DNA from 3 places in the Desulforamulus ruminis DSM 2154 genome. Region 1 is predicted to be linked to each of the others. Evidence: riboswitches for the same ligand, from Rfam matches in the RefSeq annotation. Region 1 holds a riboswitch; each other region holds the start of a gene.
The links. A riboswitch is a leader RNA that binds a small molecule or an ion and turns the genes downstream of it on or off. The one in region 1 is predicted to bind cyclic di-GMP.
Positions count from the first base shown of each region.

Region 2: it holds a riboswitch for cyclic di-GMP, as region 1 does, so the genes downstream of both, DESRU_RS15720 (type II secretion system F family protein) here and DESRU_RS09280 (methyl-accepting chemotaxis protein) in region 1, are expected to answer to the same signal.
Region 3: it holds a riboswitch for cyclic di-GMP, as region 1 does, so the genes downstream of both, DESRU_RS15775 (HD-GYP domain-containing protein) here and DESRU_RS09280 (methyl-accepting chemotaxis protein) in region 1, are expected to answer to the same signal.

Region 1 is NC_015589.1:1,834,314-1,844,363, forward strand. Features, by position in the region: gene nuoL (NADH-quinone oxidoreductase subunit L) at 1-221, shown strand, start outside; gene DESRU_RS09250 (complex I subunit 4 family protein) at 218-1,732, shown strand; gene DESRU_RS09255 (NADH-quinone oxidoreductase subunit N) at 1,735-3,165, shown strand; gene DESRU_RS09260 (YraN family protein) at 3,340-3,708, shown strand; gene DESRU_RS20830 (hypothetical protein) at 4,235-4,384, opposite strand; gene DESRU_RS09270 (MBL fold metallo-hydrolase) at 4,470-5,357, opposite strand; gene DESRU_RS09275 (RNA polymerase sigma factor) at 5,469-6,044, opposite strand; gene DESRU_RS09280 (methyl-accepting chemotaxis protein) at 6,659-8,296, opposite strand; cyclic di-GMP riboswitch class I at 8,449-8,533, opposite strand; gene DESRU_RS09285 (ACT domain-containing protein) at 8,668-9,063, opposite strand; gene DESRU_RS09290 (aminotransferase class I/II-fold pyridoxal phosphate-dependent enzyme) at 9,081-10,050, opposite strand, start outside.
Region 2 is NC_015589.1:3,163,968-3,174,017, forward strand. Features, by position in the region: gene DESRU_RS15675 (hypothetical protein) at 46-864, opposite strand; gene DESRU_RS15680 (PilN domain-containing protein) at 861-1,541, opposite strand; gene pilM (type IV pilus assembly protein PilM) at 1,538-2,587, opposite strand; gene DESRU_RS15690 (pilus assembly FimT family protein) at 2,606-3,082, opposite strand; gene DESRU_RS15695 (PilX N-terminal domain-containing pilus assembly protein) at 3,155-4,090, opposite strand; gene DESRU_RS15700 (prepilin-type N-terminal cleavage/methylation domain-containing protein) at 4,092-4,691, opposite strand; gene DESRU_RS15705 (type IV pilus modification PilV family protein) at 4,701-5,123, opposite strand; gene DESRU_RS19990 (type II secretion system protein) at 5,164-5,754, opposite strand; gene DESRU_RS15715 (type II secretion system protein) at 5,800-6,315, opposite strand; gene DESRU_RS15720 (type II secretion system F family protein) at 6,437-7,678, opposite strand; cyclic di-GMP riboswitch class I at 7,737-7,816, opposite strand; gene DESRU_RS15725 (type IV pilus twitching motility protein PilT) at 7,891-8,985, opposite strand; gene DESRU_RS15730 (GspE/PulE family protein) at 8,982-10,050, opposite strand, start outside.
Region 3 is NC_015589.1:3,177,650-3,187,699, reverse strand. Features, by position in the region: gene DESRU_RS15800 (diguanylate cyclase domain-containing protein) at 1-178, opposite strand, end outside; gene DESRU_RS15795 (PAS domain S-box protein) at 388-3,138, shown strand; gene DESRU_RS15790 (response regulator) at 3,456-3,917, shown strand; gene DESRU_RS15785 (hypothetical protein) at 4,357-4,731, shown strand; gene DESRU_RS15780 (CBS domain-containing protein) at 4,728-5,579, shown strand; gene DESRU_RS15775 (HD-GYP domain-containing protein) at 5,905-6,483, opposite strand; cyclic di-GMP riboswitch class I at 6,527-6,616, opposite strand; gene DESRU_RS15770 (helix-turn-helix domain-containing protein) at 6,700-7,038, shown strand; gene sigK (RNA polymerase sporulation sigma factor SigK) at 7,115-7,822, opposite strand; gene DESRU_RS15760 (YqeG family HAD IIIA-type phosphatase) at 8,040-8,546, shown strand; gene DESRU_RS15755 (shikimate dehydrogenase) at 8,598-9,479, shown strand; gene aroC (chorismate synthase) at 9,485-10,050, shown strand, end outside.

The sequences.
Region 1 (10,050 bases):
GCGCCAAGCTGCTGTATTACTTTGACATCTATGTGGTGGATGGCCTGGTCAACGGCCTGGCCGGCACCGCCAGGATTTCCGGGAAGGGCCTGCGCTACCTGCAAACCGGCAGACTGCAGACCTATGCCCTGGTATTCTTCCTGGCCATTCTGGTGATTACGGTGGTGCTGGCCTTTGGCCCGCCGACTTCTGCCGGGATTACGGGAGGTGTTAACCGATGAATATTCCCGTATTAACCATTACCTTGCTGTCTCCGCTGCTGGCGGCCCTGTTGATTGTGTTTATTCCCAAAAACGAAGATAAACTGTGCAAATGGGTGGCGGCCCTGGGCACCGGTGTTTCCCTGGCCTTAAGCCTCTATGTTTACTTTGGTTACGACCAGGCTGTGGGGGGATTGCAGTGGGTTGATTTTGGGAGACCCATTCCCTGGATTGAAGACCTGGGTGTAACCTATTATATGGCGGTGGACGGTTTGAGTCTGCCCATGCTGCTGCTGACCAATCTCATTGGTTTTGCGGCGGTGTTCGCCTCCTGGAATGTGACGCATCGGGGGAAGGAACTGATGATCCTGCTGCTGGTGCTGATCGCCGGAGTGATGGGAACTTTTCTAGCCCAGGATTTGTTTATCTTCCTGTTGTTTTATGAAGTAGTGGTAATCCCCATTTACATTATGGTGGTGATCTGGGGAAGCTCTAAACGGGTGACCAAGGAATATGCCGGTATGAAGCTGACCATTTATCTTTTAATCGGGTCCGCCTTCCTGCTGGTGGGAGTGATCGCCACCTTTGTTCAATCCGTGACCATTACCGGAAGGCCGGATATGAGCTTTGAGGGTTTAGCCCGGGTGGCCTTTCCGGAGGAATTCCAGATCTATATGTTTGGCTTGATGCTGTTGGGCTTTGGCTCCCTGTTATCCATGTGGCCCTTTCACTCCTGGTCCCCGGATGGTTATGCCGGAGCGCCCACGGCGGTTTCCATGATTCACGCCGGGGTGCTAAAGAAGATTGGCGGCTACGGTTTAATCCGCCTGGCCATCTTTGTGATGCCTCTGGGCGCCAAGTTCTGGGCGCCCTGGATTGCCGTGCTCGGAGTGGCCGGGGTGGCTTATGCGGCCTTTGGAGCCCTGGCCCAAAAGGACTTGAAGTATGTTGTGGGGTATTCTTCGGTTTCCCATATGGGTTACGTGCTGCTGGGAGTGGCCTCCCTGGGGGTCATCGGCGTAAACGGCGCCGTGGCCAACATGTTTGCCCACGGCGTCATGGCCGCCTTGTTCTTCTCCATGATCGGCTTCATCTACGAAAAGACGCATACCCGTTGGATTCCGGATATGGGAGGCTTGTCACACTATGCTCCCCGGCTTTCCGTGGGCTTTATGATGGCGGCCCTGGCTTCTCTGGGACTGCCCGGTTTAATTAGTTTTGTCCCGGAATTTACCATTTTTGTGGAATCCTTTAAGGTGTTTGGCTGGCTGGCTGTGCTGGCCATCGCCGGGATCATTATTACCGCCCTTTACGTGCTTAGGGCCGGCGCCAATACGTTGTTCGGACCCGCCCGGCCGGAATTCAGCGGCATAAAGGATTTAAAGGGTGCGGAGCTGGTTCCTTTGGTGGTCCTGGGAGGGGTTCTGGTCATTGGCGGGATCTTGCCCTCGCTGCTCTTTGATATGGTAAACAGCGGGGTGGAGCCTATTCTGGTGCATATCAGTGAAACCCTGCAGATGGGGGGGCGGTAATCATGCAAGTGGATTTTACTCTCTTAACTCCTGAATTGGCAACCTTTATTCTTGGCTTGGCCACCTTTCTGCTGGGTTTGCTGGTTCCCGGCGGTTCCCGCAAAGGTCTGGGCAGTTTTGCCGCGGCAGGACTGCTGGTGGTCCTGGGGATTACGGTGCTTTCCTGGGATACCCGGGGCGTACTCCTGCAGGGCATGTATCTAGTGGATGCCTACGCCCAGTTTTTTAAAATATTGTTTTTGGTGTCCGCCATCCTGGTTATTTTGGGTTCCATCCGCTATATCGACGAGCAGGTGGACAGTCACTTTGAGTACTACCCCACGGTGATCTTTGCCACCCTGGGCATGATGGTTATGGCTTCGGCGGGAGATTTTATTACCCTGTATATGGGTTTGGAACTGATGACCATTTCCTTCATTATTTTGGTGGCCCTGCGGACCTGGGACGGCAAATCTCTGGAAGGCGGCCTGAAATATATTTTGCTGGCCGGATTGTCCACGGCCGTATTATTGTACGGCTTGAGTCTGATTTACGGGGCAACGGGCACCATTATCATCCGTCAGGTGGCGGCAAGTTTGGACTTTGGCTACTTTTCACCCCTGTTGGTGATCGGCCTGGTGATGCTGGTGGCCGGCCTGGGGTTCAAAGTTTCGGCGGTTCCCTTTCACATGTGGAGTCCGGATGTATACGAGAGCGCGCCCACGCCGGTGACCTCTTTTCTGGCCGTAGGTTCCAAAGCAGCGTCCTTTGCGGTGCTCCTGCGGTTGTTTGTGGACGGTTTGCCTGCTTTGCATCCTCACTGGGCCATGCTGGTGGCGGTGTTGGCGGCTTTGAGTATGGTGCTGGGTAATCTGGTGGCTATACCCCAGACCAATATTAAAAGAATGCTGGCTTACTCCAGCATTGCCCAGGCCGGTTATATACTGGTGGGGTTGGTTACCGCCAGCGAAGCAGGAATTAAAGGGGTTTTGTTTTATGCCTTCCTGTATGTTTTTGCTACCATCGGAGCCTTTACCGTGGTGTCGCTGGTCTATAATAAAATAAAAAGTGATGAGATTGCCGATTATGCCGGACTGGTTCAACGGGCGCCTCTGGCGGCAACGGTGATGCTGATTTGTCTGCTGTCCATGGCGGGAATTCCGCCCCTGGCAGGCTTTGTAGGGAAGTTTTATCTTTTTACGACCATCATCCAAGGTTATATGTGGCTGGCCTACCTTGGTCTAATCATGAGCATGGTATCCGTATATTACTACCTGCGGGTAGTGCTGGTGATGTTCCGGGACGACCCTGTGGACCTGTCTCCTTTGGAGATGGGAAGCGCAGCGAAGATAACCCTGTTGATTACCATGGTGGCAACCATTGTCCTGGGGATTTATCCGGGACCCTTGGCTGAGATCGCCAATATTGCAGCCCAATCCTTCTTTATGAAATAAAGCAATGGCTTTGAGTTGCAGCAGCAGCGAAAATCTCCCCCGGTGACACCGCGGGAGATTTTTTTGAGAGCCGTAAATATAAATCCTTTCAAGAATGCACCAAAAAATTAAAAAGCGGCAGGGGAAAGGAGTTTTCCAGAGAAAATTAGTTAAAAAACTGGAGAGGGTTTACCGATGGATGATACCCGTAAGGCTTTAGGAAACAGGGGAGAGGAAGTAGCGGCCGGCTTTTTGCGTCAACTGGGGTGGAAGATCATCGAAAGAAATTACCGCTGCCGCATGGGGGAATTAGATATGGTGGCCACGGATGATCAGGGCGTCCTGGTTTTTGTGGAGGTTCGCACCCGTTCCGGTTCCAGCCATGGGCTGCCGGAGGAGAGCGTCCTTTTGGGCAAGCAAAAAAGATTAAGAATGCTGGCCGAATATTATTTACTGCTTCATCCGGAATGGCGCAATAAACCCTGCCGGTTTGATGTTCTGGCCGTTCAGCTCGCTGCCCGGGGAGAAATAAAAACTGTCCGGCATATTAAAAATGCTTTTTAAATAATCCAAGGGGCTGATGCAAACAGATCCATAAAGGTTCTAATGCACAGCCCCTTCCTTGCACAAATAAAAGAATAGAACACGGATTCACACGGATTTAGTATATTAAAATCCGCGCAAATCCGTATAATCCGTTAAATCCGTGTTCTGTTGCTTATTAGACCATTGTTATCTACCGGTTTATTAAAAAGGAGCTTTGTCCCACTCTCTTATATTCTTTGAAATACTTTTATCAGTTAATTGGCTTGAGCATATTTACAAAAATTTTTGCACTCCGGAACGTAATGGGGAGAAATGCAATCTTCCGGGAAGCCGGGCAGGCTCTCATAACAGGCCGGCGCGTTGCGAACCCGGGAAAAGGAACAAGCTACACAGGCCGGGGTACAGCCGTATCTTAAGCATGCGCTGCCTCGGGTACCGAAATTGAACTCAAGGTAACAGCAAGGGGGTTTATCACATTTATGGAAAGTTAAATTTGGTCCGCCGCCCATTCTGATCCTCCTTGTTTATACATGATTTTATCCCGTTAACGAGGTCTTTTTAACTGTATGGTTCCCAGCACGAAAAAGGCAATGCCCAGTAGACAAAATTCAATACTACGTTCAACAAAAAAGCTAACCACAATAAATAACAATCCGGTGGTTCGGAGGGTTTTTGAAAGACTTCTCTGTTCCATAATAGATCACCCCCAGTTCGCGTTTAGCCTATGTTAACATGGACGGGCTGAAAAGAAAAGACGGGGATGAAAGATAAGGCTTTTTTTATTGATGCCACAGCAACCGGTTCTCCTGCAGCGAAGTTTTGATTTGCCCCTGTTCATATAAATAGGTTAAGTAAGCCATGACTGTGGTCCGGTATAAAAAGAAGAGGCCCGGATTTGAGGTGTCGATTTCCAAATGGGAACATAATTTGGCCAGGAGATCTTCCGCCGAAAGAGGTTCCTTAAGCCAGTTGTTGATTAACTCCAGATGCTGTTGAACGGCAGCTCTGTTCTGAGCCAGGTCTTCATAGATGTGCCGGGCCGGCTGACCGTGGGAGGGAACGTACCAGTTGCAATGGATCTCCCCTAGTTTTTGTAAGGTATTCAGATATTCGGAAATATACACGTTATAGGGAATGCCGTGTTTTTGCAGCAGAGAGCTGCTGAGATAGGCGTCCCCGGTAAAAAGGACCCCGTCTGCCAGCAGACCGATCTGTCCCAAACTATGGCCGGGCAAATCAAAGACCTCGACATCCACGCCCGCTATCTGCCGGGCTCCCGCAGTTATTTCGCCGGTGACCCGGCTGGGCTTGGCCATGAGGAACTTGTTTTGGATTTCTTTCCAGGGATAAGCGCCGCCGGCCAGCATAGCGGGCTCTAGCAGGGGATTTTGAACAAAGGGCGCTTCCAGGGGGGAGGTATAGATGTCTGCTCCGGTACGCGACTGTAGAAAAGAATTTCCCCCGATGTGATCCGCGTGGGAATGAGTATTCACAATGGCCTTTATTTTTAAATTTTCTGCCTCAGCTTCTCTTAATAATTTTCTGGCTACCGATTCATCAATTCCGGTATCAATGACCACCGCATCACCGGATGAAGAGAGGATCAGACCTAAATTTGTCGGTCCCTGAAAAACATAGATGGAACCGGTTAGCTTTGTAAGGGGCACAACAAGACCTCCAATCAATATATAGATCATCGTAACATATTTTGCCATCTCCCGGCAACTTGATGTATGGGAACACTACAGCCGGGACCTTGGTCCCGGCTGTAGTGAAATCTAGTATTTGCAGTCTAAAAGCCGCAATTTTCCCCTGATTATGTTCCTGGCATTGCTCAGTCTGGATTTAACAGTGCCTACGGAACATCCCATAATTTGCGATATTTCTTCGTAGGAATGACCTCGCAGCTCCCGGAGGACAATTACCTTGCTGTGTTTTTTGGACAATGTGTTAATACAGGTACAGATGGTAGATTTTAATTCTTTATTAATGGCAACTTCTTCCGGAGAAGGCAGATTACCGGTCAAGGTATTGGTAAAATAGCCATTCTCAATGGTTCTTTCCAAAGAAATCTCCGTTATTTTTCTTCTCCTGCTCCTCAATTCGTCATAACAACAGTTTTTGGTGATATGGATCAGCCAGGATTGAAAGGAAGAAGTTTGTCTGAGTTTTGTGATATTCAAATAGGCCTTTATAAAGACTTCCTGGCAAATATCCTGAGCATCATGCAGGTTGCCCATCATTCTGTAAGCGATAGAAAAAACCTTGGGTTGATACATTTCTATTAATTGATTAAAATAACAGTTCCTTTCGCCTCTTAAAACCTTTTTAATGATCGGTTCCTCAACTAACATTCTTTCCTCCTAGCAACATCTTATAAACAATTTAAATTATAGAGTTTAGATAAAACAGGAAAACGAAGCGATAGGGGAGTTCTCTCTTATCTATGCTCCCGTCAGTTGACAGCTTAAGTCGAATAATAATGATTATAATAAAATAATTTTGTGCAAGAAGGCATTTGTTCCAAATTAACTTATTATTGTTACCAATAAAGTACATACGGATAACAGAGAATAAACTGCGGAGAGATGTAGAAGATAGGTCTTTTTATTTGGGTACGCTAAACTTTAATTTCAAAAGAACAGGATATGCATCCGGAGCATATCCTGTTCTTTTATCCCTGTAGCGAAAAAATATTAATCGGGACAAAATTACATGGATTGAATACAAGCCAACAACGAATCAATCGAATATTTATATTTGAGAAATATATGATATGAGCATAACGCCTGGTAAGGGCATGCTCTCCATTATGAAGATGCTTTAGAGCATTCAAACAAAATCCGTGGTAGAAATGGTTGACATCTTCTTTGTCCTGAAAACTAGCCAACCTTGCCAGCCCGTTTCCCTAAAAATTGGTCTTAATCAAAAAATAGGAAATATAAAAAGTGGTTTAAAGGTCGCTAAATTATACATTGAATCCTGCAACTTGACTTTGCAGTTTATTGGCTATTTTGGCCAGTGATTCCGAAGAGGCATATACTTCTTCCATGATGGCGGTTTGTTCCTCAGTGGAAGCGGCTACATTTTGGATGCCTGCATTCATCTGCTCAGCGGCAGATACTACATCCTGAATTCGGGTCGTAAGACTTTGAACCGAATCAATAATGGTGTTAAATTTAACCCCCACATTTTGTACAACGTCTCTTCCGGACTGAACCTCGTCTGTACCTTGGTCAATGGCCTTTATTGCCTGTTGACTTTCCTTTTGAATTTCTTGAATTATTTGAGTAATATCTTTCGCCGCATTGGCTGACTGTTCAGCCAGTTTGCGCACCTCTTCGGCCACAACGGCAAAGCCCTTGCCTGCATCGCCGGCTCTGGCGGCTTCAATGGCGGCATTTAAGGCCAATAAATTGGTTTGATCGGCAATCCCCGTAATCAGGTCAACCATACGCACAATTTTTTGGTTTTTATCATTCAGGTTTTTAATAACCTCTGCCACCCGGTTAGTGGAATTGGCAATGACCTTGAATTGTTCCGTAACCTTAACAATCTCACCTTGCCCGTCATTGGCATGTAAGGCTGCATCATCCGAAGCCTGGGAAATCTCCTGAATATTGGCTGTAACGTGTTCAACGGTGGCGGAAATTTCATTCATGGTTGAAGCGGTTTCCGTGGCGCTGGCGGAAGTTTGCTGGGACTGATTGGAAAGCTCGGTAGCCATGGTGGTGAGACCGCTTGTGGCTTGCGTTAAACTTTGAATAATGTCTTTTAAATTGTTTTTCATGTTATTAAAGGATTCGGATAAAGAACCAATCTCATCCTTGGTGCTAATTTTAATATCCTCTACTGCCAGATCCCCTTTAGCAATATTTTTGGCGCCTTGTTCAATTTCTTTAATAGGGCCAATGATGCTGCGGATCATATAAAAGGCGGAGGCAATACTAAGGAGACAGGCAATTATAATGCTGGTGGTGGTGGAAGCTTTACTTTGCGCGTAAATGCGCTCGCTTTCACTGCTGGCCTTATCGGCATTGCTCTGGTTGTATTTTAATAATGCGTCGGACGCATTCCGAACGTAACGATACAAAGCGGCACTTTCATTCATTAAAACATTTCTCGCGGCGGTTTCATCGTTTTCCCGGCTAAGCTGCAAAAATCTTTCCTGGGATTCCTTATAATTAGTAATTTCAGATTCCAGAACAATGTAAAGGTTTTGCTCTGTTTGGTTGGTGTCTTTGTTAAAGTAATTCATGTGCTCGCTTATTTTTTGCAGATTAGCGGCCATCACTTCTTCACTGGCTTTTTTATTTTTTTCTAAGGGAGAAAGAAGGTGTTCATATTCTTTGGAACGGGTATCGGATATGAGAGAGTTAATTTCTTCCGAATGGTGAACTCCGGGCAGCCAGACATTGGTGATCTCCGATGCTTTATCACTGACGGTTCCTAAATTAATGTTGCTTAAAATACCTGAGACGGTAATGATCAGGAGCAAAAGACCAAAGGTAAATACCAGTTTCTTTTTAAGGGTTAGCGAGATAAATCCGATTTTGGGAAAGAATTTTCTTAGATTCACTTTATTCATTTTTTGGTATCCTTTCAATTGTTTTAAGATACTAGGTCATAGGTATGACCACACAAACAAGGTTAAAGCTTATTAATCTTGAAAAAGATGCATTTCATTCCTCCCTCCTCTAAAGGTATTAAACATTAAAAAAGGGCCTGAAAAATCAGGCCGCTTAACGCAGAATTTCTTTAAGCAACCTGGCAACCATAGCATTTCTGCCTTAGGCCCATAGCTTTGCGTCTCTGCCTTTCGACAGATTTGCCCGATATTTAACAATTAGCTATATTAAACAACAAATTATAAAATCCTTTTATTTTTAATAAGTTTTTTATATAAAAAAATACATTTATTTTAGGTTATTGGATTTTGTCTTTTCTACTGCCCTTTTCCATACTTCCAGGTACGGTTTAAGAAGAGGGCTGTTTCTGTTTTATAAACCGGTAGCCCTGGCGGGAAAGAATTGCAACTGCCTGTTCAAGCCGGTCTTCTTTAACCAGCAAATAGTCCGTGTCATAGGTTGAGATGGCAAAGATGCTGATGCCTGCCTGGGCCAGAGGGAGGGTCAGCGAGGAAAGGACGCCGGTTAAAGAAAAGTCCAGAGGTCCTTCCACCTTGAGACAACGCCAGTTTCTTTCACAGTTCAGGGTCTCGGGTGTACTTTCCTGGGGGCACACCAGGGAGAGTTCGTCCATGGTTTTGGTAATAGAAAAAAACTTTCCCCCTACAGCCCAGTGGGGAAGGGCTGTGGAAGGAGGGAAGCGACACACGGCAAAGGTGCCTTCTAATAGAGACAGATTTAACATTGATTTATACCCTTTCTTTATTCCTTATTTTCCTGCATATACTGGTCCAGCTTATCCAGGCATTGGGGCAGATTTTTTCGCCCAAAGCCAATTCTAAAATTTCGTTGGCCAAAATCGTAATAATTTGAAGGGAGCAGAAGAACGCCTTTCTTTTGCACCAGATCCAGGCAGAAATCCTCCACCGAGGCTTCCCAGCGGATGCTGGGAAAGGCAATGGGTCCCGCCTTTGGCTTTTGCCAGAGGAATTTATCACTATACCGGGTAAAGAATTGATCCAACAGAAGCAGGTTTTCCTGAATAATGTCCAAATTTCTGCAGGCCAGCTTGTCCCGGTGTTTTAGAGCGATCAAGGATAGAAACTCGCTGGGTGCGCTGTTGCAGATGGAAGTATAATCCTTAAAGGAGGCCATACGACGGTAAATTTCACCATTGCGGGTGGCAATCCAGCCGATGCGCAGCCCGGCCAGACCGTAGGTCTTGGACATAACACCCAGGGATACGGCGTTTTCATAAAGGTCGCAGGCGGCGGGCAAACGATCTGCCGCATTGTATTCCAGAAAACGGTAGACTTCATCGGAAAATAACACGATGTTCCTGCTTCTGGCCAGTTCAATGAGAACATTCCATTTTTCCACCGAGGGCGTATAACCCGTTGGGTTGTGAGGGGCGTTGATAATAATGGCCCGGGTGTTGGGCCGGAGACTGCCGGATAAAAAATCCAGGTCCAGCTCCCAATTATCTTTCTCCTGCATTTCCCAGCGGGTAACTTCACACCCGATAGAACTGGCCACTTCTATGAGGGACTGATAACAGGGGTACTGGACAATAATATGATCCTTTTTTTCCAGGGCGGCATTCATAAACAGAAAGATGGCTTCCTCCGCCCCGGAAGTGACCAGGACATTTTCTGCGGAAACCTGGGTATAGATATCGGCAATGGTTTGCCGCAATTCCGGGTTTCCCGGCGCCTCGGTATATCCCAGCCAT
Region 2 (10,050 bases), 1.3 Mb from region 1:
TGTTTATACAAATAAGGCTTGAAGAAAAAGGAGGGCTTTCAAACTCTAGCCGTTTCCGGCGTTATTCCGGACCCAAACCGGCTCTGGAGAAACCGGAACGCCCTCGGAGGAAGGCAGCGGCTCCTCTTCATTATAAGGGATCAGCAGGGGATACAATAAATATTGGGCATTGGGATTGGGCAAGACCTTAAAAGGATTATTCCTGCCAAATTGCCACTGTTGAATGTCTTCCAGGAACAGCCTGCCCCTGGGTGAGGGCTCCGAATAAAGCATCAGGATCAGACGGACTCCCACATAACCCTCATGGGCCCTGATTAAGTCAAGAATATTATCTGTTGAAAAGGATACCTTCAATCCTTCAGATTCTATTTCGTCAATCGAAGATGAAAAAATAAAGATTTCCCGCAGTTCGGTGAGATTGACTTGGTTTTCTAAAAAATCCAGCACCGCAATTATTTGATTATAGTCCCCGGTCATGATCATTTCCACCGGCAGAGCCCAGTATTCCGGATGCTTTTGAATGCCCAGCGGGTTAAAGGTGTACACCATTACTTTTTCCTCTTTGACTTTGCGGTCCAGATTCACAATGAAGAGGCCGTCCTGCATAGTGGCCGTAAATTTATTCTTCACATCCCCGAATTGTGCTTTGGCTTCGTTCAGGGATTGGGTTTCCCGCTCCAGTTGCTGACTTCTTTCTGCAAATACGCCAACCTTTTGCCGCGCCTCTGCCAGATCCCCGCGAACCAAGCTATAGGCTTTAATCTGGGGGAATAAAATGAACCAGAAAATAAGAGCGACCAGAAAAAAGGGCAAAAAAATCATCAGTATTTTTTTATCCCTGGGGGTAAGCTGCAATTTCATCATGGCTGACCCTCCTTCAGGAAAGCCATTGCATGATAAGTATATCTCCCCTCTTCATTCATAGTTATTTTTTCTAAGCGAACTTCGGAAAAATAACTCATTTGATTCAGGCTGAAGATAAACTTTCCAATTTCCTCCATAGAATAACTCCCCCCCAAAATTAACATTTGATTGGGAGAGGATTCCGGCACCTCTGCTTCTTCCTTCTGGTTTTCTTTCTCCGTGGGTTGATCAACAGCGTCTTCTTTTTCCGGAGCATCCTTTTCTTCTTTGCTCTGCCCATCCCCGTCAGAACCTTCTTGCTGCAGAGATCCATCGGTCAGATACAAAGTACTGATCCAAACCCCTTCAGGGACATGGTCGTTTAAATCCAGGAGGAACTTGGGCCAGGTCTTTCTTTGTTCCAGCAGGCCGTTTAAAACGCTCATCTTCTCCTGGATTTGAATTTTTTCCTGCTGCCTGGCACGAATACGGCTTTCTATTTGTTCCAGTTGCTCCTGCCGGGGCTGCAGGGCCTGTAATTCTTCCTGAACCGAACGAAGCTGCCACATAAAATAACCGTAAAAGAAACCCAAGCCCCCAACTACCAGGGCCGATATTATGTAAACCTTCAATTTCTTCAACGTTACCGGCTGTTTGGGCTGAAGTTCCACCGGCAGGAGGTTGATGCGGTAGTTCACGACCATACCTCCCTCAGGGCCAGACCAAAGGCCATGGAAAACTGAGGAGAAAGGGACTGCATTTCGCCGCTGTTCCCCTGCCATTGCGGATAACCGGCCTTTACGGGGATGCCCAGTTCAAGGGCTAAGATATCCGCCAGTCCCTTCAGTTGACTTCCCCCGCCGGTGATCACCAACTGCTCAATCTGCCACTGCCGCTCCCGGAGCCGGTAAAAATCCAGTGAGCGCCTGATTTCCGTCACCAGTTCTAAATAGTCCCCTGCTCCGGAGGGAAAGGACTGCTCGCTGGCGGCCCCGGCCTGCTGATAAACCTCCGGCAGGCCGCTCCCTTCCCCGGGATCCGGCAGGCCTGCTGTAAATTCCTCCCCCGGAGCGGAATCGGAACGCCCCACCCCCACGCCCAAGGTCCTGACATAAGACAGCACATTTTGTTTAATTACAATGAACTGGCAGGTGCGGCTGCCGATATCCACCACCGCCTGAATATTCTTCCTTTCCGGGAACCCATATTCCCGGTGAAATACCCGCCACAGGCCCAGGGCCGGCAGGTCCACGGCGGTCAGGGTGAGTCCCGCCCGGTCGAAAATTTCGTGAAAACGGTAAACCAAGCTTCTGGAAACCGCCGCCAGAAGCACGTTCAACTGCAGATAATCCCCCGTGTCACCGGGACTTTTCTCCAGCACCACCGGTCGGACTTCCAGTTCGGCGGTGGGGATGGGAATCAGTTTTTCCGCCTCCCAAACCATCGCCCGCTGCAATTCATCCTCCGGCATTTGGGGCGTAACGATCTGCCGGATAATCACATGGTGGCCGCCGATAAAGGAAATGACCCTGCCGCCGTCTATCCCGGCCCTGACTGCGGCCTCCCCGAGAGAGGCCGCAAGCTCCGTTACATTGCCCCGTTCCAGGGCCTCCAACCCGGGTCCGGGCTGGCTGACCTGCCGGCTGACCTGCAGGGCCTGCCCCTTCTTGGTCAATTGAATGATTTTGATACTGTGGTGGCCCAGATCCACCGCGTTAATGCTCCGGCTTTTCCAAAGCTGCATATTTTTTCTCCATTGCGCTTATTCGTTTTCATCGGGCTTAACTTCAGACAGTCTGACTCTGCTTACACGAGAAATGACAACATAATACTTTTTATTCAGCTCTTTCTGCTGAATACCAATGGTTAATCCGGCTCCACTGTTAATGGAGCCGCCGGCGCCGATGGGCAGGGAAAGGCCGCTTCTCTGTAAAAATTGCACATTGGGGGGTAAGCGTACTGTCTTTAAGATTGTGTTTTTTTTGGTGTCCTTAAGCTGATAAAAGTCGCCCTGATCAGCGGCGTAAAGATTGATCAAGTAATAGGCCGAGCTTTCCAGCAGGGCTTTTTGCTGCAGCAGTTTGATGTCCGCCACCATCTGCCGGGCGGCCCTTTCATGACGGTAGGCGCCGATCTCTCTTTGCAGGGAGGGGAGGGTTACTGCCAAAAGAATTCCGATGATGCCCAGTACAATGATCATTTCCACCAGGGTAAAACCGCCCCGGGAGCTGATTTTCATAGCCCCTCACCTTTCTGAAGAAAAAATTCGTGAACGGTCCTTTAACTCCTCCAAACCCTTTTGCTAAAAATGTTAAAACACCGGGTATTTCTCTCTCCAGCGAACCAGCACCGCCCGATAATCTAAGTCAAAGGAATCATTGGGATTTTTCGTTTCCTGGACAAAGGCCTCAACAACTTGCTGTTCCTCGACCTTCATTTTCTTTGGGTCTTCCCGGAAAACCGTACCGGCCGTAATTTCCCCCAAGGTGTTGCTGTTCCGGCGTTCGATAAAATTTTTGGCGTAAATCACCGTCCAAACTTCCTTCTCTCCGGTGCTGCCGGGCAGCACTTCCACCGTTCCCGAACTGATAATGAGGAAAACATTATGCTTTACTTCCGGCGATTCGCCCGGTCCCGGGTCCTTCTTTTTATATTCCTGCCAGGGGTCGGGGGGTTTCAGATCTCCCTCAATGGTAACGTTGCCGTCCACTGCAATCAGCCAGCGACCCCGGTAGATACCGGAAAGGGTGAGGTCCCCCTGGTGGTAATAGGTTCCGGCCAGGTCTTCATTTCCGAGGTCCACCCCGGCAGTAAAAGATCGCTCCTCTATGTATGTTTGCGGCGTCAGGGACTTTTGCACCGTGGCTGAGAGGATTTTGGCGCTGAGCAGACGTCCCTCTTGATCTTTATATTTACCGGTGGATTCAAAATCCCATTTTTCCGCACCGGAGGTTTCCGGGAGATACTTTATCTCAACCTCCTGTTTCGGGTCGTCATTGTTTAAATAAAAGACTTTTCCCTCGGTTTTGCTCCAACCCCATTCCAAATCCTGCAGTTCCTGCAGGGTCAGCTCCACTCCCGCATCCGCCAGGTACAAGGCTTTGGTCATATTCACTTCATCGGCGCTGCTTTGTCTTTCCTGGTGGGCCACTTGAATAAAAATCCCCGCTAGGATCATCAACAGGGTAGTGATCATAATTACTGCCGGCAGAGCTGCCCCTTGATTTCCTGAATATCCCTTTTTCATGCTACCGCTCCCTGAACATTTTCGGTGTGACCTTGGTCAAAACCGTAAACCGGTAGGGATCCCGGTCGTACTGCCGGGGTACTGTGGTAATTTCTTTCTTGTCTGTATCGTCCTTTTCCCCGGTGATAGTGATAACGACGGTTCCATCCGCCTGCCGGCTGAACTTTAAATCCAGGACATGGTTGGCAATGGGATTAACTCCGGCAAAGCCCAGTTCGTTACGAACCGCATATTCAATTTCCCGGTCCGTCCGATCTAGAGAGTATTTGACTTCCTTCATAATCTCCCGATCATCCTTGGTATCCTTTGTTCCCCGGGTATCCAACTGCACCCGTTTAACCGCAATCCAGCTGGAATCGGTGAATTGGCCCGCCGGCTGGATTTCCACTGCCTGGCGGATGTCCCGGGAAATGCGGTTGGCAGCCAGACGCAGGTCGTTATGCACGTCGGCCCGGAAGAACTCCTTCCCGGCCAGCAGGCCGGTTTGATATAAAAAGAAATAAGCTGTCCCTAATAAAACAGACAGCAAACCGGTCACCACCAAAAGCTCCAGCAGTGTTAAACCCTTTTCTTCTTTTAATAATCTGATAAGGCGCTTCATCGTCTCACCTTAGCCTTTGCGCTTAAGTGTGTATAGGGTTACCTTGCCGCGGGCCTGGGAACTGCCGGGGTCCTGGTAGTAAACATGAACCGTGAGGCCATAGAAATCGGCGTCCCGTTTCCCTTGGATCACCGGCTCCGGGTCCACCTCAACTTGGTAGAAATAGTTTTTATAGGCTTGGTATCCGGACTTTCCATCCAGGGGAGAAGCGGCAACCGAGGGACCGGGGTCGCTCCCGGCCAGCCGCTCTTCCAGCACCGCCTGGGCCAAATTCACCGCGGTAATCTGCTGTTTGGAGGTCCCGGCGGCCAGCCGGCCGGTAATCAGCACATTGGCCACCGCCAGAACCACCATCGCCAGCAGGGTGGTGGCCACCAAAACCTCCACCAGGGTAAAGCCGCCATTGGTTAAAACTTTTCGCCTGTGGAGCATCTTCCACCACCTGCCGCTTGGTTAACATAATATTCCTGTATTAATGGGCCGCCGCTCCGCTCCGGGGCGCATCCTGGGCCGCCACCCAGTTGATCCACTCATTATTCCACTGAATCTTACCGACGGTAGCACCGTCCCCGTTGTCGATGGTCCGGTCAATCCACTCCGCCTTAGTCGTCCAGTTTTCCACACCGTTCAAAGAGACTTCCACCACAAAATTGTCGTGGCCGTCAATGCGCCGGTAATCCCACTGGTAATCCTGTTCGCTGGCCAGGTTGCCGGAATTAAAGGGATTGACGGGCCAACGTTCCAGGTAGGGACCGTTCCAGCCCTCCTTGGCGTTGCTTCCGGCGCCGGTTTCACCGGAGCCGGGTTCCACCAGAAAGTCCTGCATATTGGGCTGGTTCATCGCATAAACCTCGGGGAACCGACCGGTATCGGCATAATGGTTTAAGGCGGAGGCCTCAATGGCTTTGCAGTCTTGAATTACTTTGGTCAGCTTGGATTTTTCCACCGACTGGAAGGCATTGGGCGCAATCACCGCCGCCAGAATGCCGATAATAGCAATGACCACCAAGAGCTCCACCAGGGTAAAGCCTTTGTTGCTTTTAACCTGCTTATGATTGTTCAAGGAGCAAACCTCCCTATTCAAAGAATCCGTTGGGAAAAATATTGGTTATTCCGTTGAAATGACGAGATAAACCGTAGTTGCAGTATCGCCGTTATACCTCACAACGCCCGTGGTACCGCTAGCGGTTCCGCCGTCCAGGTCCGCTTCCAAACGGCTTCTAGCGTCAGTGGTCAAATCATCAAGTTCAAGATATTTGTAGTGGTTTGATATGGATGTATCAGATACAGGCACTCCATTTCTAAAATTATAGTCTCCACCCCACGGATTTCTGGACGGCCATCTTTCCAGATACGGACCGTTCCAGCCGTCAACATCGGATGTTCTAATAAATCCGTCCGAATCGGCTCCATCTACAGGCCAGACGCCGGTATCCGTATAATAATTTAGCGCCGCGCTTTTTATTGCTTTAAAATCCGCCTCGGCCGCCGCCACTTTGCCTTTTTCCACCGCTTTAAAGGCATTGGGCGCAATCACCGCCGCCAGGATGCCGATGATGGCAATGACCACCAGCAGTTCCACCAGGGTAAATCCTTTTTGATTTTTAATTCTTCTTTTTAACATCCCGCTTTCCCCCTATTTTATTTTTTATGTTAACTAACTGAATTGCCACACAGTTGTCCACCAGGGTAAAGCCCTGTTCCCATTTTTTCTCTTCATAGCCAACCTCCGACAGCTTAATCCCTTAACCCAATCCCTGGGACATGCTGCTGATCATGGGCAGCATCACGGCCAGGATAATAAACCCGACAATGCAGCCCAGGAAAACAATCAACAAAGGTTCAATGACACTGGACAGCCGGCCCACGACGATACTTACTTCCTTGTCATAATATATTCCAATCCGTTCTAAAAGATCATCCAGAGCCCCGGTTTCCTCCCCCACAGCGATCATACGAGTCACCATGGGCGGGAAAATCCGGCATTCCTCCAGGGGCTTGGATAGTTCCCGGCCGTCCTGAACACTTTCCTGGGCCTTGCTGAAGGCTTTTTCCACAATGATGTTTCCTGAAGATTTTTTAACCACTTCCAGGGCTTGAATGATGGGAACCCCACCCTCCAACAGGGTGCCCAGGGTCCGGCAGAAACGGGCAATAATCACCTTCCGGTAGACCGGCCCGAAGAGGGGTATTTTCAGAAGGGCGGAGTCCATTCTTTCCCGGCCCCAGGGGGTGGAGCGGAAGTATTTATACCCCAGCAGGAGGCATAGAAACAAACCCGGGAGCAGGTACCAGTAATGGGTTAAGAGTCCGCTCACCACCATTACCGCCCGGGTGGGAAGTGGTAAAGGCACGCCCATGTCTGCAATGACGGCAATAATTCTGGGCAAAACAAAGGTCATCAGAAAAACCAGAGCGACCAGGGCAAAAATCAGTACCACGGCGGGATAGGTCATGGCAGATTTTATCTTTTCGTTTAGGTCGTGCTCCCGTTCCAACTGTTCCGCCACCCGCTCAAGAACTTCGTCCAGCACTCCGCCCAGTTCCCCCGCCCTCACCATAAACACAAACACTTCCGGGAAGATATGGGGAAACCCGGCAAAGGAATCTGCCAGCGTATTTCCTTCTTCGATGCCGGTCATCACCTGCTCCAAGGCTCCTTTCAAAACCCCGGACTCTGTTTGGCTGCTGACAATGTTCAAGCAGTGAATTAAGGGAATGCCCGCGTTTAACAGGGTGGAAAGCTGCCGTGCAAAGGTGGCCAGTTCCTTCAATTTTACCTTTTTCCCGCCAACGGTTATTTTCAGCCGGCCGGTAAAGGCGGGTGAATTTTTGGGTTTTTTCTCCAGCCTCGCTTCGGATAGATCGGTTACAAAGACACCCTGTGCACGAATACCGCTGACGGCATCACTGGCGGAAGCAGCCTCCAGCATCCCGCTAACCGCTTTCCCCTCCGGGCTTCTTCCCTTAAATTCAAAAAAAGGCATAGATCACCTCGGCAATACATAATAAAAAATCCCAAGCAGATGCTTGGAATTTCAAAATTTCGGCAGCCCGGCCGCCACATGAAAATGAGGCCCGTGGCTTTGCGTCCCTAACTTTCGCTAGGTTTGCCTTTTCGTATTTAATTTTTCCAATTATTGCTTATAGACAAATTTTAATCATATTCTGGAGCTTCGTCAAGAAAATTGCGCCAAATTTATAAATTATGTTTGTTTATTATTTCTATGTCTCCGGCCTTTTCCCCCGCCGCTTCCAGGGAGACAATCCCCCTTTGCACCAGGCTTCTTAAAGACATATCCAGGGTCTGCATACCATACTTGCCCCCGATCTGGATTTGTGACAAAATCTGGTGTGTTTTCCCCTCTCGAATCAAATTCCGGATGGCCGGAGTGACCACCATAATTTCCAAGGCTACCACCCGGCCGGTATCATCCCTGCGGGGCAGCAACTGCTGGCAGACCACTCCCTGGAGGGTATTGGCCAGTTGGATCCGGATCTGCTGCTGCTGATGGGGCGGAAACACATCAATGATCCGGTCAATGGTCTGAGCGGCGCCGGTTGTATGCAGGGTAGCCAATACCAAATGTCCGGTTTCGGCGGCGGTAATGGCGGTGCCGATGGTTTCCAGATCCCGCATTTCTCCCACCAGAATCACGTCCGGGTCTTCCCGCATGGCCGCCCGCAAAGCCTTGGCAAAGGAAAGGGCGTCCAGCCCGATTTCCCTCTGGTTGACAATGCTTTGTTTGTGAAAGTGAAGGTATTCAATGGGATCTTCCAGGGTGATGATATGGGATTTGGTTTCCGAATTGATGAGATCCACCATGGCGGCCAGGGTGGTGGACTTGCCGCTTCCGCTAGGCCCGGTGACCAAAACCAGGCCCCTGGGCCTTCTGGCCAGACTGCCAATAACCTCCGGCAGATCCAGCTCACCCAGACTGGGAATCTGGGTGCGGATAATGCGCATGGCCATGGCCAGTGAGCCCCGCTGTTTAAAAACATTGACCCGAAAGCGCCCTACCCCGGCAATGGAGTAGGAAAAATCCACCTCTCCCCATTCGAGATATTTCTGGAACTGGGCCTCATCCATCATGGATTTGCCCAGTTCCAGGGTGTCCGCGGGCAGCAGCTTTTTTTGCAGAAAATCCGTATCCCTGCCCTTTAAAGCAACCCCTGGATCAAGGGACTGCAGCAAACCGTTAATCCGGAAAATGGCCGGCCGGCCCACGGTAATATGGATATCGGAAGCCCCAATTTCCGAACCGACCCGTAGTATGGACTCCATAAGGTTCATGGTTTTTCCTCCCCGGTAAAGGTTACCCGCATCACTTCCGCCAGGGAGGTGACTCCCTCCATGGCTTTGCGTATGCCGTCCTCCCGCATGGTGATCATTCCTTCCTCTTGGGCCTGGCTTTTAATTTCCTGATCCGAGGCCCGCTGCTTTGTCAACAGCCGGATTTTTTGTGATATGGGCAAAACCTCCTGCAGACTGGTTCTCCCCTTGTAGCCGATATTGCTGCAGCCTACGCAGCCTTTAGGCCGGTAAAGGGAAACCGGCTGTTCGGGAGCCAGGCCCAGAAACTCTCGTTCCGGGCTGTCTGCCGGGGGAGAGTACATTTCCTTGCATTGAGGGCAGAGAATCCGCACCAGCCGCTGACAGACCACGCCAATGACCGAGGAAGCCACCAAAAAGGGCTCTACCCCCATATCAATTAAACGGGTAACCGCTCCGGTCGCATCATTGGTATGCAGGGTGCTCAAGACCAAGTGGCCGGTGGTGGCCGCCTTTACGGCAATGGACGCTGTTTCCGCATCCCGGATCTCGCCAATCATAATAATATCGGGGTCCTGACGGAGGATGGACCGTAAACCGGTGGCAAAGGTAAAACCCGCCTTGGCATTGACCTGGGTTTGATTTACCCCGGGCATCACATACTCCACCGGATCCTCAATGGTAATGATGTTGTTCTCTTTTTTATTTAGCTCGTTAATAACCGCGTATAACGAAGTAGTTTTCCCGCTGCCGGTGGGTCCCGTAATTAAGATCATGCCGTAGGAATGCTGAATCATGCCCTGGAAAACCCGGAGATTGTGGCAATTAAAACCCAATTGTTCAATTTTAAAGACGCTGGCGCTTTTGGCCAGCAGACGCATGACCACTTTCTCGCCGAAAACCGTGGGCAGGGTGGAGATTCTCAAATCAATCTCCTTGTTGCCATACCTTACCTGAAAACGGCCGTCCTGGGGCAGTCTCTTTTCGGCAATATCCAGTTGGGCCAGAATTTTAATGCGGGTCACCAGGGAGGAAAGGGCGGAGCGGGGCAGCACATTGTTCTCGTGCAGCAGTCCGTCAATGCGG
Region 3 (10,050 bases), 1.3 Mb from region 1:
CCGTTTTTTGCGACAGCATTCTTTGACGCCCGCTGACATTAATAACGGCTGCGCTTGCGGCCTGGGTCTTTATGAGCTGGTGCAGATTAAGATAAGCGGTAATGGATAGAAGGGCGATGAATCCCAGGGCTAATAGGTATCTTTTAGTTAACCCGTTTATTTTTAGACGGATGTTCATATTTTTTATACCTTTTTCAATAGAGTGCTTTTTGTGTTGAGGCCTCCAAATACCTTAAAATACGACTAGAAATCGGCAAATTCCTCCTTATAACAAGATAGTTCTATAATTTTAACGTCACTCGGGCTGAAATAAAAGTTGTAAAAAGGTAATTGGAGGTATTATGTGGAAAATGTTACAAATAGTATTTTTTCCAGGGAGAATCAGGAATGAACGGGATTTTAATCATGGACAATCAGCCAAGGAGCCGTTTAACGGTAAAAAGCATGTTTGAGGCGGGAGGCTTCCCGGTGAATATTTTGGAAGCTGCCGACGGGGATGCGGCTGTACAGATACTAAAGAAGCAGCAGGTTGACTGTGTTTTAATTGATTACCTGCTTTTCAAAGAGAATAAGCACTTGATCCTTAAAAGCCTGCAGGAACAAAGGGTGGAAATTCCGGTTATTATGTTAACTGAGGGCCGGGATGAACCGCCGGCGGTTGAAATGATGAAATCCGGCGCGGCAGATTATCTAGCCAAGGACCGGCTGTCCCCGGAGATTCTGATCAGAGCGGTCCGGCACGCCATTCAAATTAGCCAAGCGGAGGCCCGGGCTGAAATGGCCCGGGAAGCCCAGCGCAAGACCGAAGCCTATACCCGGACCATTATTGAAAATATTCCGGATGCCATTATTACCATCGACGGATTGGGCATCATCAATTCCTTTAACCCTGCTGCGGAAAGAATGTTTGGCTATCCGAAGCATCAAATGGTCGGTCAAAATATTCTTTTACTAATGGAGGGACACTTGGCCCGGGATATTTCCCTGAGGAGTTATCTGACCAAAGAAGGGACGGTCACAGAGTCCTTTGGCAAGCGCAAGGACGGTGGAATTTTTCCCATTGAAATATCCGTCAGCGCCATGAAGATAGGAGACAACAGCCGGTTTATTTTTATTATTCGTGATATTTCACCCCGTAAACGAATGGAAAGACGGGATGCGGTTTTGCATCAAGCGGCTCTAATGGTTCTAGAGGAAAAGCCGGTTAACGAAATTGTACAGTTTATCTCTCAGCAGTTGATTGACCTTTTTGCTATTGACGGGGGGTGGATCGGCCTGAAGGAACCCCAAGGGACGGTTCGGGTGATCGCCAGAGCCGGGGAGATTCTCCCCTGCATCAATGAGATCAGCCTGCGCTGGGATGATGTTTCCGGTGAACACGGACCCTGCACCCTGGCCATTCGTACCGGGCAGATGCAGGTAATGCAAAGGGGCAATGTGCTCTCCGGGTTTTGCCGGCAACAGGCCGGAGTGCACCGGGTCCGCTCCATTGCGGCCTTCCCTCTGGCCATCCGGGGACAGGTGCTGGGAGTGCTGGTTCTGTGTTCACGAAAAAAGTTCTTTTTCAATCCGGGTCTGATCACTCAACTGGACAATTTTTCCGGACAGGTGGCCATTGCTCTTCACGCCGCCTCTGCCCGCCAGCATCTTCTGTTACTGACAACCGCTTTAGAAGCAGCGGATAATGCCGTTGTTATCAGCGACCGGGAGGGGATTATCCAATGGTTTAATCCTTCCTTTTTACGATTAACCGGTTATTCCGCCGGGGAGGCACTGGGACAGAAAACCAGCCTGCTGAAGTCCGGAAAACAAGACCGTTTCTTTTACCAGGAGCTCTGGAAAAAGATATTGGCCGGCAAAGTGTGGCACGGGGAAATTGTTAACCGTCATAAAAGCAGTAATCATTACACAGAGGAAATGACCATTACTCCGGTACGGGATGAAAGAGGCGAGATTGTCAATTTCATTGCCATCAAACAAGATGTTACCGAACGGAAAAAAGCGGAAGAGATCCTGCAGCGCTATCAGCTTCTTTCCGAAAGGGTGAATGACATCATTTTAATGGCTGATTCCCATGGCCGGCTGATTGAGGCCAACGGTGCCGCCGAAAGGGCTTACGGGTACCGGCGGGAGGAATTGCTCTCTTTACACCTGGCCGATCTTCGGGATCCGGAAACGTTAGCGGTTTATAAGGACCAGTTGAAACAGGCGGTGGCCCGGGGGGCGCTCTTTGAGACCAGCCACCGGCGCAAAGATGGAAGCACCTTTCCGGTGGAGGTCAGCTCCCTGGGAGCGGTTATCGGCGGCAAGCAGGTGATTTTAAGTATTATCCGCAATATCACGGCCCGCAAAAAGGCGGAGGCGGAGATGCTTGAAGCCAGGCAACAATTGATGCGGGCGGAAAGGATGGCTTCTTTGGGCACCATGTCCGCAGGCATTGCCCATGAAATCAATCAACCCTTAAACTCCTTAAAAGTGATGGTAGACGGCATGCTGTACTGGTATAAAAGGGGAAGAATGCCCAGTATGGATAAAATGATGGATAATCTTGAAAAGATCTCCCAGCAAACCCTGCGTATTGAAAATATTATACGGAATATGCGTTCCCTTGTTCGCAGCAAAAATATGTCCGGTCTGCTGCCCTGTAATGTAAACCGTGCGGTGGAAGGGGCACTGGCCATGGTCAAGGATGAACTTTCAACCCATAAAATCAAAGTGATTAAAAACTTACAAATGGATTTACCCCCTATTTGTGGTCAGGAGACAAGGGTGGAGGAAATCATCCTTAATTTACTGATCAATGCCATACAGGCTTTGGATGCCGTAAAACTGCAAAAGAAAGAAATTTCTTGTGCCACCTGGCAGGAGCAGCACCGGGTTATTTTGGAGATCCGTGATACCGGTCCCGGGATCAGTCAGGAAATCAGCCCAAAAATATTTGAGCCTTTTTATACCACCAAACCGGTGGGGGAAGGAATGGGCCTTGGTTTATCCATTGTCCACTCCATCGTGAATTCTTTAAACGGGCATATTTATCTTGCATCCAGCCCCAAAGGAGGAGCTGCTTTCCGGGTGGAATTTCCCTTATTCAGCTTAAGGGAGAGCAATGAGGAGTATGAACCGGTTGGTACGATTTGAACCGATTGGCCCATCTGTTTGAACTGATAGAGGCATAGTAACGATATTTACCAATCCAATGCCATGATCAAATCATTTAAAGATAAAGGGACAGGCGAAATTTGCTGAACCATGCCAAATAATGGCATGGTTTTTGTATGAATCTTTAAAGTTGCAGGTCTTGTGAATGAGCAAATTGGTGGGGGGATTGTTTGGCGATATCGTTTTAGAGTCAATTAAATGGATTTGTGACCGAAAATAAAAAGAAGAAGGAATTTTATAAAATAACGACATTTAAAATTTTTTGTGTGTATGAACAGAATGATGGGGGACTCGGAATGAGGTTAATGTTAGTGGATGACGACAGAGGCTGTCTGGAGGGACTTGCCAGTGCCATGGAGCCCTCAGGACATCGCCTGGAATTGTTTATGTCCCCGGGACAGGCGGTGGATCACTATTCCGGGGGGGATTATGATGTGGTGATAACCGATATTAAAATGCCTGAACTGGACGGCATTCAACTGCTAAAAAAAATCAAAACCCTGGATGATGACGCCCGTGTTATTGTTATGACCGGTTACGCGGATCTGGAGACAGCGGTGGCCGCTTTAAATAACGGAGCTTATGCCTTTTTATATAAGCCGGTAAATATTGCTGAACTGCTGGAAACCATTGAAAAAATTAGTGCTGAAATTGAGAACCGGGAAAGGATGGAAAAGGAACGGGATGATGAGACCATAGAATATACCAAACTCAAAAAATTTTACGCTGATTTACTCCAGTTGTTAAAAATCAAATAAAAAACTGTCACGCTTAAAACAAAGACTGTTGCAAAATGAACCATAGTGTCCATTTTGCAACAGTCTTTGTTTTCTAAAAAAGAATAGAACACGGATATTCCTGTTAGATCGAGTTATCGTCTACATGGCGCGCTATTAAAGCAGTTTTGCGATACTCCCTTTTTTAGGATGACAAAAGTAAAATGATATCAAGGTATAATCTGGGAGTTATATTCAAAAAATAATTGGTATGATTTTAAAAAACCTAATTCTTTAAATGGGATTGAGGGATTTTGTGCTTCTCAAGGGATAGAAAATTAAAATGAACCAGGCAAAATTAAAAAAATATAAATATTAGCAGGAAATTTTTTAACCCTTAAGAATTATTAATATGCAAAAAGTCTTAAATTTTGACAATTAATGTAAAGAAGAATTCATCTAAAGAAAGGTGATTATAAACTTGTCTGACGATTCCCAGTTTTCCTCAGTTTTATCAGAGCCCGTGCGAAAGGCAGAGCTTACCATAAAGTTATCGGAATTTGAAATTCCTCCCATGCGGGACGTCCTTTTGGTGGGGAAAAAAGCGCCCATTGGTCCGGAAGCCGTGCGGCGGATGGTGGATGCCCTTTCCCCGGAGCAATATGAGATTATCCGTATTGATCATTCGGTATTTGAAGCGGTGGTCATAAAAAATTCCATCACCAAACTCATGCCCAAGGAGAAGCTGCTGCCCATTATACTGGAAGAAGGGGAACGCATGGCTTCAGAAAATGCCTTATTAAAGGTCCAGCTCAACATTGTGATCCAAGTTACCAGAGGAGTCGATTTGTCGTGATCAGTGTAAAACATATCATGGCAGGACAACCCATTTCCGTTACCTCCGATGATTCCGTGCGGCGGGTGATCGGCTTAATGGAACAGTTCAGAATCGGCGGACTGCCTGTTCTTGATAATCAACAGTTAGTTGGCATTATAACCTCCCGGGATGTCAGACGAAGCCATCCAAACCGTCTGGTGGCGGATTCCATGAGTACAAAGGTTGTTACCATAGAACCTCATTTTTCTTTGTGGCAGGCTAAAAAGCTGATGGATGACCATGGCGTGGAACGGCTGGTGGTCATGGAAGCAGGGGCCATGGCCGGACTGGTCACCAAGACAGATTTGATTTCCGAACTGGGTAAGCATGTGGATGCTCTTACGGGACTCTACCGGTCGGGCTATCTAAATCATAAAGCCCTGGAACTTTTGGACAACGGACAAGAGATGGTCGTCATTTTTTTGGATTTAAATCATTTTGGTAAAATTGATAAGGATTTTGGCCATGTCATTGGAGATGAAATATTACGTCAAACGGGTCAAGTACTAAAGGATTTAATGGAAAACAACAGGGACTATCTTTGCCGCTATGGCGGGGATGAATTTGCCGTGGTAACCTCCAAACCCTGGGAAGAAGCAAAGAAACTGGCGCAAGAAATGATTGACGCTCTGGTTTCCCAGGCCTGGCCTCAAAATATTGAAGTTACCGGCACCGTTGGCATGGCCGGTGGACGCTTAGGACCGGACGCTTCCGACAGAAATAAGATCTGTGCAGTTTCTACGTTGATTAATCAGGCCAGTTTAACTTCAACCCGCGCTAAAAAAGAGGGCCTTCCCCTTGGTGAAGCCGGGTGGCTGGAACTGTAGCTGTTAATGATAAAAAACGTCTTTATTCGCAAACCATGCTCATCGGAAAGGCATGGTTTGTTTTTTTGTAAATAAAAGTTTTTATGAGGGAGAGGTAGGAAGCAATTGATTTATAAAAACTATTTGTATAGAAATTATTCATTGTATTTTAATACTTATTTAATGTGAATGGTTTTCATATTTCTTTATAATATCTCACAGGATATAATATTTAATTAAAGGTTCTGCATATCCTTTATCTGAATTCATAAATTAAATAAGCCACGCATTTTCCGCACGGCTTTCAGCATAAAAGAAGTGAGTAATAACACCTGGAAAGAGGAACTTAGAGTCTGATAAACTGCCGATAATCGTCGATGGCATCACCTTGTTTTTCAAAAACCAGATTAAATTCTTTAACCAGATAAGGATCAAACTGACTTCCTGAGCAGCGATTTAATTCATCCAATGCTTCACGAAGGCTTTTTGTCTTCTGATAGGGACGGAGAGAGGTCATGGCATCAAAGGCGTCTACTAGGCTAATAATCCTGGCTTCTAAAGGAATTTCTTTTTCCTTCAGCCCCGAGTAGCCAAAACCGTCCCATCTTTCGTGATGGTATTTAACAATGGGAAAAAGAAAATGAATTTGGTAATACTGATTAATGACATTCACTCCGTAGTCACAGTGCTTCTTGACCTCAATAAATTCTTTTTCGGTCAGTCTGCCCTTTTTGTAAAGAATACTGGGTTGAATGAAGCATTTTCCAATGTCATGTAAAAGTCCGCCAAGAGCAATGTTTATGGACTCTTCTTTAGAAAGTCCTATTTGTTTTGAAAGTATATAGGCTAACAACCCAACTCTCTTGGAATGAAGAATTAGGTTTCTTGGCATGGTTAAAAGTAATTTCTTAACCGTTGGTAACAAAAAAGACCCTCCTCTATGATAAGCCGGAGGGCTATCCTACTTCCTCCGCAACCTGGCAATCTTAGCATATAAAACCTGCCTTAGATCCATGGCTTTGCGTCCCAACCTTTCGGATGGTTTGCCTTTTGGATTATAAAAATACTTTAAGCAGATTATACAACACATAGTTGCAAATTTCAACGAAAAATTAACAACCAGTTGTCGGAGGTTATCATAGTGACATTAGCAAAAATATTGGGAAATAACCTTAGAATGATTCGTTTGAGTAGAAATTTGTCGCGCAAAGATGCGGCGAAATTAGTCGGTCTTTCCGGGTCATATTGGGGTTATCTGGAGAGGGGAGAAAGAAATCCAGGCTTGGATGTCATCGAAAAAATCGCCCAGGTTTTTAATATCAGTCCCCATATTTTATTTTTAGGGGATGATGCGGAAATGAATTTAGAAATGGGAAATAAAATCGAGAAATTAATATCCTTAGGAGATCAACATAAAAAATTTCTCTATAAAGTGATGGAAGCTTATTTTGAAACTTTAAATAACTCTAAAGGTCAATAATCGTTCTCATTCATTTTATATCCAAAATTTATTATACATTATGTAAACTTTACTTCCGACAAATAGAAGGCTGCCATTACTGGCAGCCTTCTGCGGTAAATTCTTTAGTTAATTTGTTTAAAGCCCTTTTTTCAATGCGGGATACATAAGAACGGGAGATGCCTAAAGTCCGGGCAATCTCGCGCTGGGTTTTCCGCGCCGTAGCGCCCAAACCAAAGCGCATTTCCAGCACCTTCTTCTCCCGCCGGTTTAAATGATGCACCTTTTCCAACAAACGCCGCTTTTCAAAGTTGTTCTCTACCAGATCCGCCACGACTTCCGGATCCGTCCCTAAAATGTCGATTAAACTAATTTCATTTCCTTCCTTATCTACACCAATGGGGTCGTACAGGGAGACTTCTGCTTTGACCTTTTTAATAAACCGTAAATGCATTAAAATTTCATTTTCGATACAACGGGCCGCATAGGTAGCCAGACGGGTGCCTTTATCCGCTTTAAAGGTATTTATAGCCTTAATCAAGCCGATGGTTCCAATGGAAATTAAATCATCCACGTCCTCACCGGTGGAGTCAAATTTTTTTACAATGTGGGCCACCAGACGCAGGTTCCTTTCCGTCAATACATTTCTTGCCGATTCATCCCCGCCAGCCAGGAGTTTGAGATAATGGGCCTCATCCTCTTCGCTGAGGGGATGGGGAAAGGTATTGTTGGAGATGTAGGAAACCACCGCCAGCACGCCGTTGACAACCGACAGGACTGAGACAGTCCACAGGCCGGGCAACATCAAGTAATCCCCCCTCGTAATTGAGTCAACAATATATGTTATGTGGGAAGATTTCTTTGGTGTTTGTCCGGAGGCTGGGATTGATATCCGGGTCGACCCGGGATAAAGTTTGGAGGCCGATCCATGGTGGCAAAGTTGACGAATACTGCGAAATAAAGGTAAAATAGGCACAGTTAATTCAATGGTTGGATCATTTTATTGTAAAGCGGGTAATCAAATGCTTTCTAAACTTTATCCCAAGGCCTATGTCACTTCTCTTTTTGACATTGACCCGGAGAAATTGAAACAAAGGGGCATCAAAGCCATCCTCTTTGATATTGATAACACCCTGATCCCCTGGGACCGGAAAAATATGGACCCGGAAATTGACCGGTGGTTTAGAGATTTGTGCCGTCAGGGTTTTAAGATTTGTTTTGTATCCAATAATAACCAAACCCGGGTGGAAGCCCTCTCCTGTTCCCTGGAGGTGCCGGGTGTTCATAAGGCCGCTAAACCCCGCAGAAAAGGATTGAGAAAGGCCCTGAGCCTGCTGGGTACGGAAGTGGGCGAAACCGCGCTGGTGGGGGATCAGGTTTTTACGGATGTCCTGGCCGGCAATCGGCTGGGGCTATACACTATTTTGGTTCGTCCTTTAGCCGGAAAAGAGTTTATCGGCACCCGCATTAACCGGCAGTTGGAAAAATTGGTGCTGCGGCGCATGAGAAAAAAGCTGGGCTCCCAGTAGCCAGAAGGGTTTATTCCGCCTAAACTTTTCTTTAATCCAGGAGGGATGGCCATGGGGTTTCCGGCCCTGAACGGAAAAACAAAAATTTGTGGTCTCTTCGGCTTTCCGGTGGAGCATTCCTTTTCACCGGCCATGCATAATGCCGCCTTTGAGGAACTGGGCTTAAACTGGGTCTATGTTCCCTTTTGTATTTCACCGGACCGGTTGAAACAAGCAATGCAGTCCATTACCAGCCTGGGTCTGACCGGGATCAATGTGACAGTGCCTCATAAACAGGCGGTCCTGCCTCTGCTGGATGAGATTCATCCTACGGCCGGCATCATCGGTGCGGTCAATACCATTGTTAATGACCAAGGCAGGCTGGTGGGTCATAATACCGATGGGGCCGGGTTTGTAAAGTCCCTAACTGACGAGACCGGTTTTTCCCCCCGAGGTCAAGGGGTGTTGATCCTGGGAGCAGGCGGTGCCGCCAGGGCGGTGGCGGTTCAGTTGGCTCTGTCCGGCGCAGGGCCCCTTTATATTGCCAATCGCTCCCCGGCCAAGGCGGAGGCCTTAGCCAGGGATCTTCAACAGGCAACCGGTGTCCGGGCGGCGGCTTTGCCCTGGGGCCGTGAGCTGCCCCAAGAAAAAGTAAACGAGGTTGGTTTGGTGGTGCAGACCACGCCCATGGGAATGGCGCCAAAAGCCGAGCAATGCCCGGATTTTCCTTTCCAGGCCATCCGTACCGGACAGGTGGTTTGCGACTTAATCTATAACCCGGGGCAGACCCTCTTTTTGAAAGAGGCTGCGGTCAGAGGCGCCGTCCCCTTAAATGGCCTAGGCATGCTGCTGTATCAGGGAGTGCTGGCCTTTGAACTATGGACCGGAAAGACCGCGCCGGTAGCCGTAATGAGGGAAGCCTTGCTCCGGCAGGTTTCTAAAGCAGAGGAGTGAAAAGCATGTTGCGTTTTTTGACAGCAGGAGAATCCCACGGCCCGGTTTTGACAGCCATTGTAGAAGGTATGGTTGCCGGCTTGCCCCTGAGCCGGGAGTACGTTAACAGGCAGTTGGCCCGGCGTCAGGGAGGCTATGGCCGGGGCGGACGGATGAAAATAGAGCAGGATCAAGCGGATTTTCTCTCAGGGGTGCGGGGAGGGCTGACCACCGGCAGTCCCATTACCCTGCAGGTGGTTAATAAGGATTGGGCCAATTGGTCGGAAATTATGGCTCCCGGGCCGGAAGCCCGGCTGGAGGAAAGAGTGGTTACCCGACCCCGGCCGGGACATGCAGACCTGGCCGGGGCCATTAAATATAACCAGCAAGATATCCGCAACATTCTGGAGCGGTCCAGCGCCCGGGAGACTGCCGTGCGGGTGGCGGTAGGAACAATAGCCAGAGCCTTGCTGGCAGAACTGGGGATTCAAATGACCGGATGGGTACGCCGGATCGGATCGGTGGAAGCCGTTCTAGAAGAGGAACAAACGGCCGATCAATTAAGGGAATTAGCCGGGGCATCCCAGCTTCT